Oharaeibacter diazotrophicus: one gene and its partner. The protein of the gene in region 2 interacts with the protein of the main gene of each other region in a pairwise test. Links are inferred from orthologs where the notes say so. Each region holds a gene or a part of one and is shown on either strand. Other genes may lie near its edges.

The links.
Region 1: the proteins of hflC (region 2) and ftsH interact in binary tests that used the Escherichia coli proteins (3 or more experiments, as listed by UniProt). The link is inferred for Oharaeibacter diazotrophicus from one-to-one orthologs.

What each region holds. Positions count from the first base shown.
Region 1 is NZ_SNXY01000007.1:230,037-238,450, forward strand. The notes cover bases 3,627-6,619. They hold ftsH (ATP-dependent zinc metalloprotease FtsH), read right to left. Parts: upstream 6,088-6,619; coding sequence 4,165-6,087; downstream 3,627-4,164. Other genes in these bases: rpsU (30S ribosomal protein S21), read right to left, coding at 3,627-3,878; tilS (tRNA lysidine(34) synthetase TilS), read right to left, coding at 6,279-6,619. Outside these bases: EDD54_RS09575 (MFS transporter), read left to right, coding at 44-1,225; EDD54_RS09580 (VOC family protein), read right to left, coding at 1,251-1,691; EDD54_RS09585 (RNA polymerase sigma factor), read right to left, coding at 1,791-3,047; EDD54_RS09590 (YciI family protein), read right to left, coding at 3,044-3,415; more of rpsU, read right to left, coding at 3,600-3,626; more of tilS, read right to left, coding at 6,620-7,538; tol-pal system protein YbgF, read right to left, coding at 7,541-8,414. UniProt on the Escherichia coli protein: Acts as a processive, ATP-dependent zinc metallopeptidase for both cytoplasmic and membrane proteins. Plays a role in the quality control of integral membrane proteins.
Region 2 is NZ_SNXY01000007.1:753,210-761,630, forward strand. Bases 3,234-6,233 are described here. They hold hflC (protease modulator HflC), read right to left. Parts: upstream 5,211-6,233; coding sequence 4,257-5,210; downstream 3,234-4,256. Other genes in these bases: EDD54_RS12060 (DegQ family serine endoprotease), read right to left, coding at 3,234-3,868; EDD54_RS12065 (DUF2065 domain-containing protein), read right to left, coding at 4,045-4,230; hflK (FtsH protease activity modulator HflK), read right to left, coding at 5,210-6,233. Outside these bases: EDD54_RS12055 (AsmA family protein), read left to right, coding at 1-1,697; more of EDD54_RS12060, read right to left, coding at 2,366-3,233; more of hflK, read right to left, coding at 6,234-6,358; EDD54_RS12080 (dihydrofolate reductase), read right to left, coding at 6,539-7,072; EDD54_RS12090 (DUF4424 domain-containing protein), read right to left, coding at 7,658-8,421.

The DNA of each region.
Region 1 (8,414 bases), 520 kb from region 2 along the record:
GTCTAGTATGATTTCAGGCAAACTCGATGTATGGGCTCATACCATGGATCGCAAGTCGTTTCTCCCCGTCGCCGTTCCCGTGGCCGCCGCCACCTTCGCCACCATGCTCGGGATCGGCATGCTGGTGCCGGCGCTGCCGCATCTCACCGCCGACGCCGGCGGCGCCTTCGCCGCGGGGGCGCTGGTGTCGTCCTTCGGCGTCGCGCGGCTCTTGACCAACCTGCCCGCCGGCATCATGGCCGACCGCATGGGCATCGCGCCGACCGCCATCGTCGGCTTGATGATCCTCGCCGCGGGCGCGGCGGCCGGCGGCGTCGACCTCGGGCTGCCGATGCTGGTGCTGTCGCTGTTCCTCCAGGGTGTCGGCTCGGCGATCTTCTCGACCACGGCGATGACCGCGCTGGTGCTCGCCGCCGGCCCGGAGCGGCGCGGCGCGGCGATGGCGTGGTTCCAGGGCGCGCTGCTGCTCGCCATGGGCATCGGGCCGGTGCTCGGCGGCTTCCTGGTCGATCGCTTCGGCGCGACCTCGCCCTTCGTGGTCGAGGCGGTGCTCGCCTTCCTCGCCCTCGGCGCCGCCGTGGTGCTGCCCCAGGGCGGCGCGGCGACCCGGCCGGGTGCGCGCCCGAGCGGCCGGTCCTATCTGACGGCCTCGCTGGTCGCCGGCGCGGCGATGGGCTTCGCGGCTTTCTTCGCCCGGGTCGGTGCCGGCTGGAACGTGGTGCCGGCGGTGGCGACCGGCGACCTCGCGCTGACCTCCTCGCATCTCGGCTGGATCGTCGGCGTCGCCACGCTCGCCAACTTCCTGACCCAGCCGATCGCGGCCCGCCTGATCGACGGCTGGGGCGCCGAGCGCACCACGGTCGCCGCCGCGGCGATCGCGCTCGCCGGCCTCGCGCTCATGACCGTCGTCGAGACCGTGCCGGTGCTCTGGGCCGGCACCGTCCTCCTGATGACCGCGACCGGCGCTATGATCCCGGCCGCCGGTGCGGTGGCGCTGAAGGGCGCGCCGCGCGAGGCGACCGGGCGGGTGATGGGGCTGTTCCGCACCGCGACCGACCTCGCCATGACCCTCGGGCCGATCGCGATCCCGGCGGCGACCGCCGGCCTCGGCCTGCCGATCGTCGACGGCTTCGCGGTGGCGGCGGCTGTGCTCGCGGTCTGCGTCCTCGCCGGCGCGGCCGTCAGGGCGCGGGCGGTGGCGCTCGCGGAAGCCGCCGCCGGCTGACCCGTGGCGTCGAGACCGCGGCCGTTCAGGGTTCCTTGCCGCCGATCGACCAGGAAACGCCGAATGGATCGCGCAGTTGGGCGAACCAGTCGCCCCAGAACTCGCGGCGCGGCGGCGTCACCGCGGTGCAGCCGGCGGCGATAGCCCGGTCGAACCACGGCTGGACGTGGTCGACGGCGAGGTGGAGCGCGTAGCCCTTCGGCTCCTCGAGCGGGTGACCGAAGTCGGGGAAGGCGTCGTTGACGAAGAGATGGGCGCCGTTGATCGTCAGGTGGCAGTGGATCAGCCGCTTGCCGTCCGGCCCGGGGATCCGGATCGCCTCCTCGGCGGCGAAGGCCGTCTGGTAGAAGGCCGAAGCCGCGGCGGCGTCGGAGAGGCTGAGATAGGGCGTCAGGCCGCCGGGGGCGGGCGCCTTCGCCGCGATCGCGGCGGCGTCGGCCATGGGATTCTGGTCGGGTTCGGACATCGCTTCCTCCTCGATCGCGGGCGGCAGGCCCGTCCTCCGGTGCGCCCCTCGGCGAGGACGCGCGGCCCCGGCCGCGGCCGACATCCGGGCGCCGGGAAATCAGTGCGGCGCCGCGCCGTCGCCGAGACGGTCGAGTTCGGCGCGGATGTGCGCGGCCTCGGCGGCGGTGCGGGCGAGGCCGATCGCCCGGCCGAAGGCGGCGCGGGCCTCGCCGGGCCGGCCGAGGTCGGCGAGGAAGCGGCCGCGGGCACCATGGAAATAGAAATAGCCGTCGAGCCGGCCGGCGAGCGGGTCGACCATGGCGAGCGCAGCCCCCGGTCCGTCGACGCGCGCCACCGCCACCGCCCGGTTCAGCGTCACCACCGGCGAGGGCTCCAGCCGCTCCAGGATGGCGTAGAGCGCCTCGATCTCGCGCCAGTCGGTGGCGGCGGCGGTGGCCGCGCGGGCGTGCACGCCGGCGATCGCGGCCTGGATCAGGTAGGGTCCGGGGCGGCGGTGGCGCAGGCCCTTCTCGGCGAGGGCGACGCCCTCCTCGATCAGCCGGCGCGACCACAGCGAGCGGTCCTGGGCGTCGAGCGGGATCGCGGCGCCGTCCGGCGAGAAACGCGCCGGCGCGCGCGCCGAGGTCAACAGCATCAGGGCGAGCAGGCCCATGATCTCCGGCTCGGCCGGGAACAGCCGCAGCAGCAGCCGCGTCAGGCGGATCGCCTCGTCGGCGAGCGGCGCGCGCACCGACGTTTCGGCGGGACCGGCCGAATAGCCCTCGTTGAAGGTCAGGTAGAGCATGGCCGCGACCGCGGCGAGGCGCTCGGCGCGTTCGACCGCGCCGGGCGTCTCGAAGGGCACGTCGGCGCCGGCGATGCGGGCCTTGGCGCGGGTGATGCGCTGCTCCATCGCGCTCTCGCCGACCAGGAAGGCGCGGGCGATCTCCGGCACGGTCAGGCCGGCGACGACGCGCAGCGCCAGCGCGATCTGCTGGGTCGCGGGCAGGGCAGGGTGGCAGCAGACGAACATCAGCCTGAGCACGTCGTCGCGATAGGCGTCGGCGTCGATGCGGTCGGCGAGCGCGGTCTCGGCGTCGCCGACCTCGGAGACGAGGGCGTCGTCGTCGGGCAGCGCCGTCTCGCGGGCGACGCGGCGGACGCGGTCGACGCCGGCGTTGCGGCCGACGAAGATCAGCCAGGCCGCCGGGTCGCGCGGCGGGCCGTTGCGCGGCCAGCTCGACAGCGCGCGCAGGCAGGCCTCCTGATAGGCTTCCTCGGCGGTGTCGAGGTCGCGGAACCAGCGCAGCAGCGCCGCCATCACCTGCGGCCGGGCACCGATCAGGGCGGTGTCCACGAAGGCCGGGTCGGTCACGACGCCGGCTCCCCGCCGCGGAAGATCGAGATCGGCCGGACCTCGTAGGCGCCGGCGGAACTCGACGCGCGGGCGAAGTCGCGGGCGGTGTCGATGGCGTGGTCGAGGTCGCGGCACTCGACGACGTAGAAGCCGAGCAGCTGTTCCTTGGTCTCGGCGAAGGGGCCGTCGAGCACCAGCGGCTCGCGGCCCTTGCGGATCGTGGTCGCCGCCGTGGTCGGCAGCAGGCGGACCACCGGCCCGAGCCGGCCCTCGGCGGCGATGCGCTCCTGCACCACCACGAGCTTGGCGAGCACGGCGTCGTCCTCCTCCTTGGTCCAGGAGCCGACGACGTCTTCGGAATCGTAGCAGAGAATGGCGTAGAGCACCGGTGACCCTCCTCGTCCCCCCGAGGACGCGAAGGGTGGCGCGGGGCCGACCGTGGCGAAAGCGATTTTTCGCGCGGGCCGCGGCGCGCGCGGGGCGATCGCCGGAAACGACGACGCCGGCGTCACCGCCGGCGTCGGAAAGGCGCGGAAGGAGCGTCCCGCGGCGGCGCCGCGGGGAAGGGCGTCACGCCTCGGCGGACACCGCGGCCGGAGCGGCCGGACGACGGCCGGTCTCGCGGACCTTCTTCTTCGGGGCCGGGATCAGGCCCTCGCGCTGGGCGAGCTTGCGGGCGGCCTTCTTGGTGCGGCGGACGGCCTCGGCGTGCTCGCGGGTCTTGCGCTCCGACGGCTTCTCGTAGGCGCGGCGCTGCTTCATCTCGCGGAAGATGCCCTCGCGCTGCAGCTTCTTCTTGAGGACGCGGAGGGCCTGTTCGACGTTGTTGTCGCGGACGAGAACTTGCAAATGAAACCCCATGACTGCCCGGCTGCCTCGATCGGCGAGGTCGCCGGCGCTTCGGTGTGGAACCCAAGTGCGGGACGGTGGCATTCCGTTATCAGGCTTTGGCCCGGCGCGCCTCATTTTTTTCGGCGTCGGACCACTTTTTTCGGCCTCCACCCCCGGAAACGCGGGGATCTCGGCGGGGGCGCCGGAACGGGCACCCCGTCGGCAGGGGCGCCCGAACGGGAGACCCCGCCGGCGGCGGGCCGCGGCGGGGTCTCGGGTCGTCGGACGGAAAGCGGCGCGCGACTCAGCCCGGCTGCGGCTCGAGACCGGGGCCGCCCGGTTCCTCGCCGGCCTTCGGCTTCGGCCGGGTGCTCGGCACCGCCGAGGCGCGCGGCGGCGGCGGCTCGTCGAAGGCGTCGCGCATCGGCGGCTTGCCGGCGAGCAGGTTCTTGATCTCGTCGCCGGTCAGCGTCTCGTATTCGAGCAGCGCCTTGGCGAGGCGGTCCATGTCGTCGTATTTCTCGGTGACGATGCGGCGGGCCTCCTGGTAGCCCTCCTCGACGAAGCGGCGGATCTCGCTGTCGATCTTCTTCATCGTCTCGCCGGAGACGTTCTGCTGGCGCGACACCGAGTGACCCAGGAACACCTCCTCCTGGTTCTCGCCGTAGGCGACGGTGCCGAGCTCGCGCGAAAAGCCCCAGCGGGTCACCATGGCCCGCGCGATCCGGGTCGCCTGCTCGATGTCCGACTGGGCACCCGAGGTGACCTTGTGGTCGCCGAAGAAGATCTCCTCGGCGACGCGGCCGCCCATGGCCATGGCGAGCCGGCTGGTCAGCTGCTCGTAGGAGATCGACACCTGGTCGCGTTCGGGGAGGTACTGCACCATGCCGAGCGCCCGGCCGCGCGGGATGATGGTCGCCTTGTGGATCGGGTCGCAGGCCGGCATGTTGAGCGCGACGATGGCGTGGCCGGCCTCGTGATAGGCCGTCAGGCGCTTCTCGTCGTCGGTCATGACCATGCGGCGCTCGGCGCCCATCATGATCTTGTCCTTGGCGTCGTCGAATTCCTGGTTCGTCACCAGCCGCTTGGAGCGGCGCGCGGCGAGCAGCGCGGCCTCGTTGACGAGGTTCATCAGGTCGGCGCCCGAGAAGCCGGGCGTGCCGCGGGCGAGGGTCTTCAGGTCGACGTCGGGGGCGAGCGGCACCTTGCGGACGTGGACCTTCAGGATCTTCTCGCGGCCGACGATGTCGGGGTTCGGCACCACGATCTGGCGGTCGAAGCGGCCCGGGCGCATCAGCGCGGGGTCGAGCACGTCCGGCCGGTTGGTGGCGGCGATGATGATGATGCCCTCGTTGGCCTCGAAGCCGTCCATCTCGACGAGCAGCTGGTTCAGCGTCTGCTCGCGCTCGTCGTTGCCGCCGCCGAGGCCGGCGCCGCGGTGGCGGCCGACCGCGTCGATCTCGTCGATGAAGATGATGCAGGGGGCGTTCTTCTTGGCCTGCTCGAACATGTCGCGGACGCGGGACGCGCCGACGCCGACGAACATCTCGACGAAGTCCGAGCCGGAGATGGTGAAGAAGGGCACGTTGGCCTCGCCGGCGACGGCGCGCGCGATCAGCGTCTTGCCGGTGCCCGGGGGGCCGACCAGCAGCACGCCGCGCGGGATACGGCCGCCGAGGCGCTGGAACTTCTGCGGGTCGCGCAGGAACTCGACGATCTCCTGCAAGTCCTCCTTGGCCTCGTCGACGCCGGCGACGTCCTCGAAGGTGACGCGGCCGTGGGCCTCGGTCAGCAGCTTGGCCTTGGACTTGCCGAAGCCCATCGCCTTGCCGCCGGCACCGCCCTGCATCTGGCGCATGAAGAAGATCCACAGGCCGAAGATGATCAGCATCGGCAGCCAGGAGATCAGCGTTCCGACCAGGGAGAAGCCTTCGGTGGCGGGCTTGGCCTTGATGGTGACGTCGTTGCGCGTCAGCGCGTCGATGTAGTTGGCACCGGGCGGGGCGTAGGTCTGGAAGGTCTGACCGTTGCCGTAGCTGCCGACGATGGTCTGGTCCATGATCGTGACGTCACGGACGTTCTTCTGCTCGACTTCCTGGAGGAACTTCGAGAAGGCGATGTCGTTGGACGCCTGACGCTGCCCCGGGCTCTGGAAGAGCTGGAACAGGGCGATCAGCAGCAGCCCAATGATGACCCACAGGGCGAAGTTCCGGAAGTTGGCGTTCATCGTCGACCTTGGCGTCGCCCGGGGGCGGCAGTGGGAAGGGCGGCGGAGCCGGTGGGACCGGACCCGTCGCGACAGCCGGTAACATAGGTTCGCCGCCGAGCGTTGCCAACCCGACGACGGTCGCGTTCCGTACCGATCTGGCACGAAGCGACCGGCCGCCGCAACGCGCGGCAGCCCATACCCCCGAAAGACTATCGCGAAATCACTAATTCCTCGTCGCCGGCGCTCGTTCCCGCCGCGCCGAGCGGGCGGAGCACGACCGCACCCGGCGGCGGGTCCCAGCCGTCGAGCCGTGGCAGACCGGCGGCGGCGGCGCGCGGCAGGGCGGCGAGGTCGCGGCCGGCGACGACGCGCGCGCCCGGCGGCGGCGCGACGGCGACGTCGACGGCGAAGCGGCCGTCCCAGACGTGGCGGCCGGGCCGGTCGAGGGCGAGCACCGGGAAGCCGGCGCGGCCGGCCTCGGCGTAGAGCCAGACCGCACGGCGCCGGCGGGCGTCGAGCACGACGCCGGCGACGGTGCGGCGCGGCGCGGCGCCGGCGGCGAAGGCGTCCAGCCATGCCTCGAGCGGCGCGGCGCGCGGGCCGTAGTCACCGGGACGGACGGCGCGGGCGAGATCGGAGAGCAGGCGCAGGCCGACCTCGGCGGGCGCGGCGGCGAGGGCCACGGCGTCGACGGCGAAGACGCCGCCGTGATCCGTGACGGCGCCCGCCCTGAGGTCGGCGGTCGCGGCCTCGACGACCGCCGCGGCGCGGGCGAGCCGGTGCGCGGTGGCGGCGAGGCGCTCCGGCGTCAGCCCGAGCGCGGCGAGGGCCGGCAGGGTGGCGCGGATCCGCGCCCTGAGGAACCGGTCGGCGCGGTTCGAGGGATCGTCGGCGGCGACGAGCCCGGCGGCGGCGACGGTGGCGGCGAGGCGCGCCTTCGGCACAGCGAGCAGCGGGCGCAGGAAGCGGACGCCGTCGACGATCCGCTCCGGGCGCATGGCGGCGAGGCCGGCGAGGCCGGAGCCGCGGGCGAGGCGGATCAGGAAGGTCTCCGCGACGTCGTCGCGGGTGTGGGCGAGGAGCACGGCGGCGAGGCCGCGGCGGCGGGCGGCGTCGGCGAGCAGGCTGTAACGGGCGGCGCGGGCGGCGGCCTGGAGGTCGGCGGCGGGCGGGGCGCCGGCGTGGTCCCAGACGAGGATCTCGGCGGGCCGGCCGAGCCTGCCGGCGAGGGCGGCGACGGCCTCGGCCTCGGCGCGGGCGGCGGTGCGCAGGCCGTGGTCGACGGTGAGGACGTGGAGATCGGGCGGCGCGGACGTCGCGCGGGCCCAGCGGTCTGCGATCAGGAGCAGGGCGGTCGAATCGGGGCCGCCGGAAACGGCCACGCCGACGGCGGCGAGACCTTCGAGGGGGGCGAGGAGGTCGCGCGCCTCGTCGTCGCCGACCGGACGGTCCGGCGCAGCGGCGGACATGGTCAGCAGCCGGCCTTCGACTTCTGCGCGGAGACCTTGCCGAGCAGCGCCCCGGAGGCGCCGGGGAACTTCTTCTCGACCTCGCGATAGGTCGCGCAGGCCGCCTCGGTCTCGCCGAGGCCCTCCAGCGACAGGCCGAGCTTCAACAGGCTGTCGGGCGCCTTCGGGTTCTTCGGATAGTCGCGGTAGGTGGTCAGGAACGCGTCGGCGGCGTCGCGGTAGTTGCCGCGGGCGTAATAGGTCTCGCCCAGCCAGAAGCGGGCGTTGCCGGCGAGCTTGTCCCTGGGGTGGTCGGCCAGGAACCGTTTCAGGCTCTCCTCGGCGGTGGCGTAGTCGCCGGAGACGACGTAGCCGTAGGCGCGGTCGTAGGCGGCGCGGGCGTCCTCCTGGCCGTTGCCGAGCGAGGCGACGCGGACCTCGCTCTGGTCGGACGGCGGCGGCGTCGCAAGGCCGGGCGGCGGGGCGAGCGGGGCGCTCGCCACCGGCGGCGGCAGGCCGGGGGCGGGGTCGGTCGCCCCGGACACGCCGGGCAGGCCGGCGGGCGGCAGCGGCTGGCTGGATGTCCCGAGGTCGCCGCGGGCGATGGCGGAGAGGTCGAGCGGCGCACCGCCGCCGCCGGAGAAGCCGCCGTCGGCCGGCAGGTTGCCGAGGTTGGCGGGGGGCGCGCCCCAGCCCTGGCCGGAGCCGTCGGAGGGCGCGCCGCCGCCGTCGAGCGGCGGCTCGATCGAGAAGCCGGCGGCGATGTCGGCCGGCACGTCGGGGGTACCGGTGGAGAGGACGTCGCCCGAAGGCGGCGTCCCGGTTCCGAGGTCGGCGGCGGCGAAGTCGCCGGTGCCCGGCGCGGCCGGTGCCTCGGACTTCTTGCGCGGCTTGCCG
Region 2 (8,421 bases):
TGCGCCAGCTCGGCATCGACGTGCCGGGCCTCTCCGACGCCGGCGCCGCCACGGTCGGCAGCCTCGCCGTTGCCGCCAAGGGCCGGCCGGCGGACGGCCTCGCCGTCAACCTCGACGGCAACCTCGGGCCGACCCGCGTCGCGGTCGCCGGCACCGCCCGCGCGGCGCCGGACGCCGACGCGACGGCGGCGCTGAAGGTGTCGCTGGCGAGCCCGGACGTCGGGCCGATCCTGGCGCTCGGCGGCGGCGTGATGGGCGACCTGCTCGCCTCGACCCCGGCCGATCTTTCCGCCGAGGTCGCGGTCGACGGCCCGCGGATCGCGGTCGGGGGCCTGAAGGGCGTCGTCGCCGGCCAGCGGGTCGAGGGCGACGTCGCGGCCGATTTTTCGCCGGCGGTGCCGGCGCTGAAGGGCACGCTGGCGCTCGAGACCGCGAGCCTCGTCGGGCTCGGCGAGCTCGCGCTCGGCCCCGGCACGCTCGACATGCCGATCGTGGCGAGCCGCAGTCCGTGGCCGGAGGCGCCGTTCGGGCCGACCGTCCTCGACGGCGTCGACGCCGACCTCGCGCTTTCGATCGGCCGGGTCGACCTCGCCGACGGGCTGGTCGCCGACGACGCCCGCTTCGCGTTGCGCGCCTCGGCCTCCGGCGTCGGCTTCGACGGCATCTCGGCCCGCCTCGCCGGCGGCACGCTCACCGGCAACCTCGTGGTCAAGCAGGATCTCGAGGGCACCGCGGCGCTGAACGGCACCCTCAGGCTCGACGGCGCCGACGTCGGTGCGCTGGTCTGGCGATCGGGCGACCGGCCGGTGGTGACCGGCACCGCGACGGCCGAACTCGAGGTCGCCGCGTCGGGGCGGACCGTCGCCGGGCTGATGGCGTCGGCGAGCGGCGGCGGCAGCTTCGCGGTCGCGGACGGCCGCGTCCGCTCGTTCAACCCGAACGCCTTCGCCGCGGTGATCCGCGCCGCCGACGCCGGCCAACCGATGACCGACGATCGCATCGCCGAGCAGTTCACCGCCGCCGTCGACGCCGCCGACCTGCCGTTCGCACGGCTCGAGGGCACGTTCACGCTCGCCGGCGGCACGCTGCGCGCGCCGGCCGTCCAGGTCTCCGGCGGCCCGGCCGACCTGACCGGCACCGCCACCGTCGACCTGCCGCACGACAGCCTCGCCAGCGACTGGACCCTGGTCGCCGCGGACGTCGAGCGTTCGGCGGGCTCGCCGCCGCCGCAGGCCGAGATCCTGTTCCGCGGGGCCCTCGACGCGCCGACGCGCAAGATCGACGTCGCCGCCTTCTCCAACTTCCTCGGCATCCGCAGCTTCGAGCGCGAGACCCAGCGCGTGCTGCTGATGCAGGCCGACATCCTGGAGCGCGAGCTTCTGACCCGTACGGTGCTGCGCGGCCGCGAGGCGGCCGAACGGCGCGCCCGGGCCGAGGAGGAGGCGCGCCGGCGCGCCGAGGCGGAGAAGGCCGCGGCTGAAGAAGCAGCGCGCCTCGCCGCCGAGGCCGAGAAGGCCGCCGCCAAGGCCGCAGAGGCGGAGCGCCGCCGGGCGGGCGGCGGGGCCACCGCGGCGCCCGACGACTTCACCCGCCAGATCGAGCAGCGGCTGCAACGGATCCCGGCGACGACGCCCGCACCCGCGACGCCGGATCCCGGCGCGCTCCCCGGCGTCTCGGTGCAGCCGCCGCCGGGCTGAGGGCGGGCGAGGCCGCCGTCGGGCTGAGAGCGGGCGAGGTCGCCGTCGGGCTGAGGCGCGAAGGCCGACGCCGGCGGGGATTTTTACCTTCCCTCTCGTGGGGAGGGTCGGCGCGGAGCGCCGGGGTAGGGTGGCGCGGCGGGTTGGGGGAAGCGCGCTCTTCGGCGGCGAAGGAGGTTCGGCGAAAGGCGTCGGCACCACCCCACACCGCCGGCCTTCGGCCGTCGACCGGCCTGCCTCGGAGTCACGTGCCTCCTCGGCGTTCGGCTTCGCCTCACCCCCACGAGGGGGAGGGTAGGAGGTAGCACCGCTGCGGACCGGGATTTTGCCTTCCCCACGAGGGGGAGGGTAGGAGGTCGCGCCGCCTCGTGCAGGGATTTTGCCTTCCCCACGAGGGGGAGGGTAGGAGGTCGCACCGTCGCGGACAGGGGAATTACCCTCCCCCTCGTGGGGAGGGTCGGCCCGAAGGGCCGGGGTGGGGTGGCGCGTCGGGTCGTGGGAAGCGCTCTCTTCGGCGGGGAGAGAGGTTCGCCGAAAGCGCGGGCGCGACCCCACCCCGCCGGCCTTCGGCCGCCGACCCTCCCCACGAGGGGGAGGGTAGGAGGTCGCACCGGCGCGAGCCGTGACCTGGCCCTCCCCCGCGAGGAGGAGGGTGGGAGGCCGTCCCGTCAGTCGATCTTGACCGCGACGAAGCGGAGTTCGCCGGCGGGGTTGGCGAGGAGGAGGAGGGCGGACTTGCGGTCCTGGTCCTTCAGCTTCTTCACCGCGGCGGCGACGTCCTCGGGCTTGGAGACCGGCTCCTGGGCCACTTCGACGATGGTGTCGCCGGCCTGGATGCGTTTGTCGGCGGCGGGGCTGCCGCTCTCGACGTCGGTGACGACGACGCCCTTGACGTCGGCGCCGATCTTGAACTTGGCCTTGGCGTCGTCGTCGAGGGCGCCGAGGGTGAGGCCGAGCACCTTCTCGGGCACCTTCACCGGCGCCGGTTCGGCGGCACCCTGGTCGCCGGCGGCGGCGGCGAGCTTCTCGCCCTCCTCGAGCCTGCCGAGGGTGACGGAGAGCTTCTCCTCCTTGCCCTTGCGGACGACGGTGACGTCGACCGCCTTGCCGACGGGGGTGTTGGCGACGAGGCGCGGCAGCTCGCGCATCTCGTGGATCGGCTTGCCGTCGAAGGAGACGATGACGTCGCCCGGCTCGATCTTGGCCGCGGCGGCGGGGCCGCCCTCGGTGACGCCGGCGACGAGCGCGCCCTTGGCGCGGTCGAGGCCGAGGCTCTCGGCGAGGTCGTCGGTGACCTGCTGGATGTTGACACCGAGCCAGCCACGGCGGGTCTCGCCGAAGTTGCGCAGCTGGTCGACGACGCCGGCGGCGATCTCGGAGGGGATCGCGAAGCCGATGCCGATCGAGCCGCCCGACGGCGAGATGATCGCCGTGTTGATGCCGACGACGTCGCCGTCCATGTTGAACAGCGGACCGCCGGAGTTGCCGCGGTTGATGGCGGCGTCGGTCTGGATGAAGTTGTCGTAGGGCCCGGAGTTGATGTCGCGGTTGCGGGCCGAGACGATGCCGACGGTGACGGTGCCGCCGAGGCCGAACGGGTTGCCGATCGCCATCACCCAGTCGCCGACGCGCAGGTGCATCGAATCGCCGAACTTGACCGCCTTCAGCGGCTTGTCCGGCTTGACGCGCAGCACCGCGAGGTCGGTCTTCAGGTCGCGGCCGACGATCTCGGCCTTCAGCTTGGAGCCGTCGTTGAAGTTGGCGACGATCTCGTCGGCGTCCTCGATGACGTGGTTGTTGGTGATGATGATGCCGGAGGAATCGATCACGAAGCCCGAGCCGAGCGACTGCACCTTGCGCGGCTCGCCGCCGCCGCGACCCTCGCCGCCGCCGTTCTTGTCGCCGAAGAACTCGTCGAAATAGTCCTGGAAGGGCGAGCCCTCCGGCATCTGCGGCACCGGCACCTGGCGCTGCTCGGCGACGTTCTGCGAGGTCGAGATGTTGACCACGGCGTCGATCAGGCCGTCGGCGAGGTCGGCGACCGATTCCGGGCCGCGGGCGAAGGCCGGCGAAGGCGCCAGCGGCCCGGCGAGGCCGCCGACCGCGACCACCGCGGCGACCGCCACGGCGAAGCCGCGGGCGAGAAAGGCTCTCTTGACGTCGATGGCCATGGGCCGGCACCCTCCGAATGGTGGCCGCCGGACCTCGCCCGGGCAGCCGTCGATCCCTGTCGCTCAAGCAATAGCGACACCACGCTGCGGACGAAAGTGTGGCGCCGCGGCGGCGGGGAAAGCCCCCCGCGACACCGCGGCGATCCCTTGTCGGATTCGCGAGGCTCCCGTCGTGCTCAGCCGCGCGCGGCCCAGACCAGCGCGACGCCGATCGCCATCGCCGCCAGCCCGCCGATCCGGATGGTGGCGTCGGGCATGTCGAGGACGTGGCGCAGCGCCCGTTTCATGGCGGCCGGGGCGGCGGCGTAGAGCACGCCTTCCACCACGGCCATCAGCCCGAGGGCGACGAGGAAATCGGTCATGGCGTCGCCCTCGGTCCGCCGGCGCCTCAGGGCGCCGGGGCGGCGGGGGCCGCCGCGGCCGGCGGCGCCACCGACGGTGCGGTCGGCACGGTCGCCGGAGGCACCGCGGACTTGCCGCTGTCGCGGAAGTAGCGGAAGAACTCCGTGTCCGGCGTCAGCACCATGGTGGTACCGGTGCCGAGCGCGTCCGCGTAGGCCTGCATCGAGCGGTAGAACTCGAAGAACTCGGTGTCGAGCGTGTAGGCGTCGGCGAAGATGCGGTTGCGTTCCGCGTCGCCCTCGCCGTGCAGGATGTCGGCGTCGCGGTTGGCCTCGGCGACGAGCACGGTGGCCTGACGGTCCGCCTCGGCGGTGATCCGGCGCGCCTCCTGGGTGCCCTCCGCGCGCAGTTCCGAGGCCTCGGCGAGGCGTTCGGAGCGCATGCGGTCGAAGGTGCGGTCGAGCACGTTCTCGGGCAGCTCGGTGCGGCGGATGCGCAGCTCGACGATCTCGATGCCGAGCGTGGCCGCCTCCGGACGGACGAGGTCGCTGACCTCCTTCATCATCTCCGAGCGGGCGTCGGAGAGGGCGGCGTCGAAGGTGCGGTTGCCGTAGACGCGCTTGAGGGCGGCGTCGAGGCGGGTCTTGAGGCGCTCCTCGGCGAAGGTCAGGTTGCCGGCGACCGATTCCCTGAAGGCGCGGGGATCGGTGATGCGGTAGGTCGTGAAGGCGTCCACGACGTACTGACGGCTGTCCTTGACCTGGACGATGTTGTTGTCGAGCTCGAGGGTCTGCAGGCGTTTGTCGATGATCTGGACGGTGTCGACCACGTTGGTCGGCACCTTGAAGTAGATGCCGGGTCGGGTGATGACGCGCTGGATCTCGCCGAAGCGCAGCTGGATGGCCTGGTCGCGCTCGGTGACGACGAAGGTCGCCGAATAGGCGATCAGCGCGAGGACGGCGGCGACGATCAGGACGAAGGGCAGGGCGATCTGGCGCATCAGCGGACCTCGCCTTCGGTGGTGGTGCCCTGAGCGGCGGCGGCCGCCGCGGCGCCACGGCGCAGCTCCGGCAGCGGCAGGTAGGGCACGACGCCGTTGCCGGCGTTCTCGCCGAGGATGACCTTGTCGGACTTGGACAACACGCCTTCCATGGTTTCGAGGTAGATGCGCTTGCGGATCACCTCCGGCGCCTTGGCGTACTGCTCGTAGACGTCGCGGAAGCGCTGGGCCGCACCGGTTGCCTCGGCGATGACGCGGTCGCGGTAACCGATGGCGTTCTCGCGGATCTGGCTCGCCTCGCCGCGGGCGTCGCCGAGACGCTTGTTGGCGTAGGCCTGGGCGTCCTGCTTGACCTTGTCCTGGTCCTGCTGGGCGCGCTGGACCTCGCCGAAGGCGTCGGACACCTCGCGCGGCGGGTCGGCGCGGGTGACGTTGACGCCCTTGACGCGCACGCCGGCCTGATAGGTGTTCAGCGTCGACTGGATCAGCTGCGCGACGGCGACCTGGGCGGCGTCGCGGCCGGTGGTGCGGAACTCGTCGGCACGGGTGCGGCCGACGTATTCGCGCATCGCCGATTCGGAGACGACGCGGACGAGGTTCTGCTGATCGGCGATGTTGAACAGGTACTTGATCGGGTCGTCGATCTGCCAGAGCACCGAGAACTCGACGTTGACGAGGTTCTGGTCGCCGGACAGCATGATCGAGCCGTCGCTTGTGGCGCGGGCGGCCGAACCGATGTTCTCCTGGTTCTCCTTGCGCAGCGGCGGCTTCTCGACCGATTCGATCGGCCAGAACATGAAGTGGATGCCCGGCTCGTTGATTTCGGGCTTGACCTCGCCGAAGCGCAGTTCGACGCCGACCTCGTCCGGCTGGACGACGTAGACGCACTCGTAGATCCAGAAGGCGCCGACCACGGCCAGCACCAGCGGCGCGAACAGACGCGCGCCGCCCTGACCGCCGGGGCCGCCCGGCCCGCGCGAGCCGCCGGGCAACAGGCGCCGGAGCTTGTCCTGGCTGCGCCGGAGCAGTTCCTCGAGGTCGGGGGGATTGTTGCCGCCACCGCCACCGCCGCCGCCGCGCGGCGGCTGGCCCCAGGGCCCGTTTCCGCCGCCCTTCCATCCGCCGCCGCTCTGGTTGCTCCAAGGCATGAGGTCCTGGTCCTCCGGTCGAGTGGGGAATTCCCGCTGTGGCCTCTCGGCTTATACGGGGTCGCCGCGGCCTTGGAAACCGCCGTTCCCGGCCGTCGGGCGGCATGGGTAACGCTTCCAAGGCGTCGGGCGCGCCGCCGTCAGGTGGGGCTCGGCCGGGGCGAAGTCAACCGCGGGCGGTCACCGATCCGCCGCTTTCGGCGCGCGGCGCTCGTAGTCCTGCCAGAGCGCGTCGGTGCTGTCGCGCTCGCCGCGCGGCATCGGCTCCTCGTGGACGAGGTCCCAGTCGGCCGGATCGATCGCCGGGAAGCGGGTGTCGCCGTCCGGGCTCGCCGCGACGCGGGTGACGCGCAGGCGGTCGGCGCGGCCGATCAGGGCGGCGTAGAGCGTGCCGCCGCCCCCGACGACGAACTCGTCGAGGCCCTTGTCGGTGGCGATGCGCCGGGCCGCCGCGACGGCGGCGTCGAGGTCGGCGAACACCGTGACGCCGTCCGGGCGGTAGTCCGGATCGCGCGAGACGATCAGGTTGTCGCGGCCGGGCAGGGGGCGGCCGATCGATTCGAGCGTGCGCCGGCCCATCACCACCGGCTTGCCGAGGGTGATCGCCTTGAAGCGCCGGAGGTCGCTCGGCAGCTGCCAGGGCATATCGCCGTCGCGGCCGATCACGCCGTTCTCGCCGAGAGCGACCACGATGGTCATCTTCGGCGCGGTCACGGCGCCTCCTCCGCGAGCCGGCGGAGCGCCTCGCCGGACAGCCGCACCTGTTCCCAGCCGCGCATCAGCACGGCGCCCTTGGCCTCGTAGAAGTCGATGGCCGGGCGGTTCCAGTCGAGCACCTCCCACTCGAAGCGCGGCAGGCCCTCGTCGACGCAGCGCTTCGCCAGCCGCGCCAGCAGCGCCTTGCCGACGCCGGCGCCGCGGTGCTCGGGCAGCACGAACAGGTCCTCGAGGTAGAGGCCGTGGCGGCCGGCGAAGGTGGAGAAGGAATAGAACCAGAGCGCCATGCCGGCCGGGCGGCCGTCGACGTCGGCGATGTCGCAGAATACCTTCGGCGCCTCGCAGAACAGGGCGGCGGCGAAGTCGGCGCCGGTCGCGCGCGCCTCGTCGGCGAGCTTCTCGTAGGCGGCGAGGGCCCGTACGAAGGCGGCGATCGTCTCGGCGTCGTCCGGGGTCGCCGGGCGGATGGTCAGCGTCATGGGTCGGGCTCGTCCGTATGGCCGGCGCGGGCGCCGGCGGTCGGGCCTGACTAACCCGGCGGGGCCGGCCGCGCCAGGGTCGCCGTCCGCGTCGGCGGCCGCCTCACTGCGGCTGGGGCTCCTGGAAGTCGAGGATCAGGATGTCGAGGTCGCGGCGCGGGTAGAAGTCGGTCGCCTCGATCTCGAAGGTGGTCGGGCCGGTCTTCTTCACGCCGGTGCCGCAGAAGCTGACGAGGTTCTTCGGGTCGCCCTTGTCGATCGTCAGGTGGAACTTGCCGATGGTGCCTGCCCAGTTGCCGCCGGTCTTCAGCACGTAGGCGAGGCGCTGCTCGAAATAGGGCGCGCCGTAGGGATTGTCGGCGGGCACCGTCTTCAGGACCGCCTTCTCGAAGCCGGCGTCGAAGCAGTAGCGCTCGCGGTAGAGATCGTATTGCTCGCCCTTCATCTTGCCTTCCTCGAGGAAGGTCAGGCCGACGGTGCCGCCGACGCTCGGCTTGTAGCGGTGCTGGACGCGGACCTCGCGTCCGGCCGGGAAGGTCATCTCCCACCAGTAGGTGGCGCGCAGCGTCCAATAGGGCACGAAGTGGGTCTCGGGGCCGTTGCCCTGGTCGTACTCGTCGCGCAGCAGGATGCCGCGGCGGGCCATGTCCTCCTGGACCTCGCGCGGCAGCGCGTCGGTGGCGGCCATCGCCTTGTCGGAGAAGGGCATCAGCGGCACGCCGTGGCCGACGAGGTCGTCGGTGACGTCGATACCGGCGACGACGGCGCGCATCTGCAGCTTCGGCTCGACCAGCTTGCCGTCGACGGCGACGGAGAAGTCGAGGAAGTTGTCGCTCTCGGTGTCCGGCACCGCCACCGGCGAGAAGG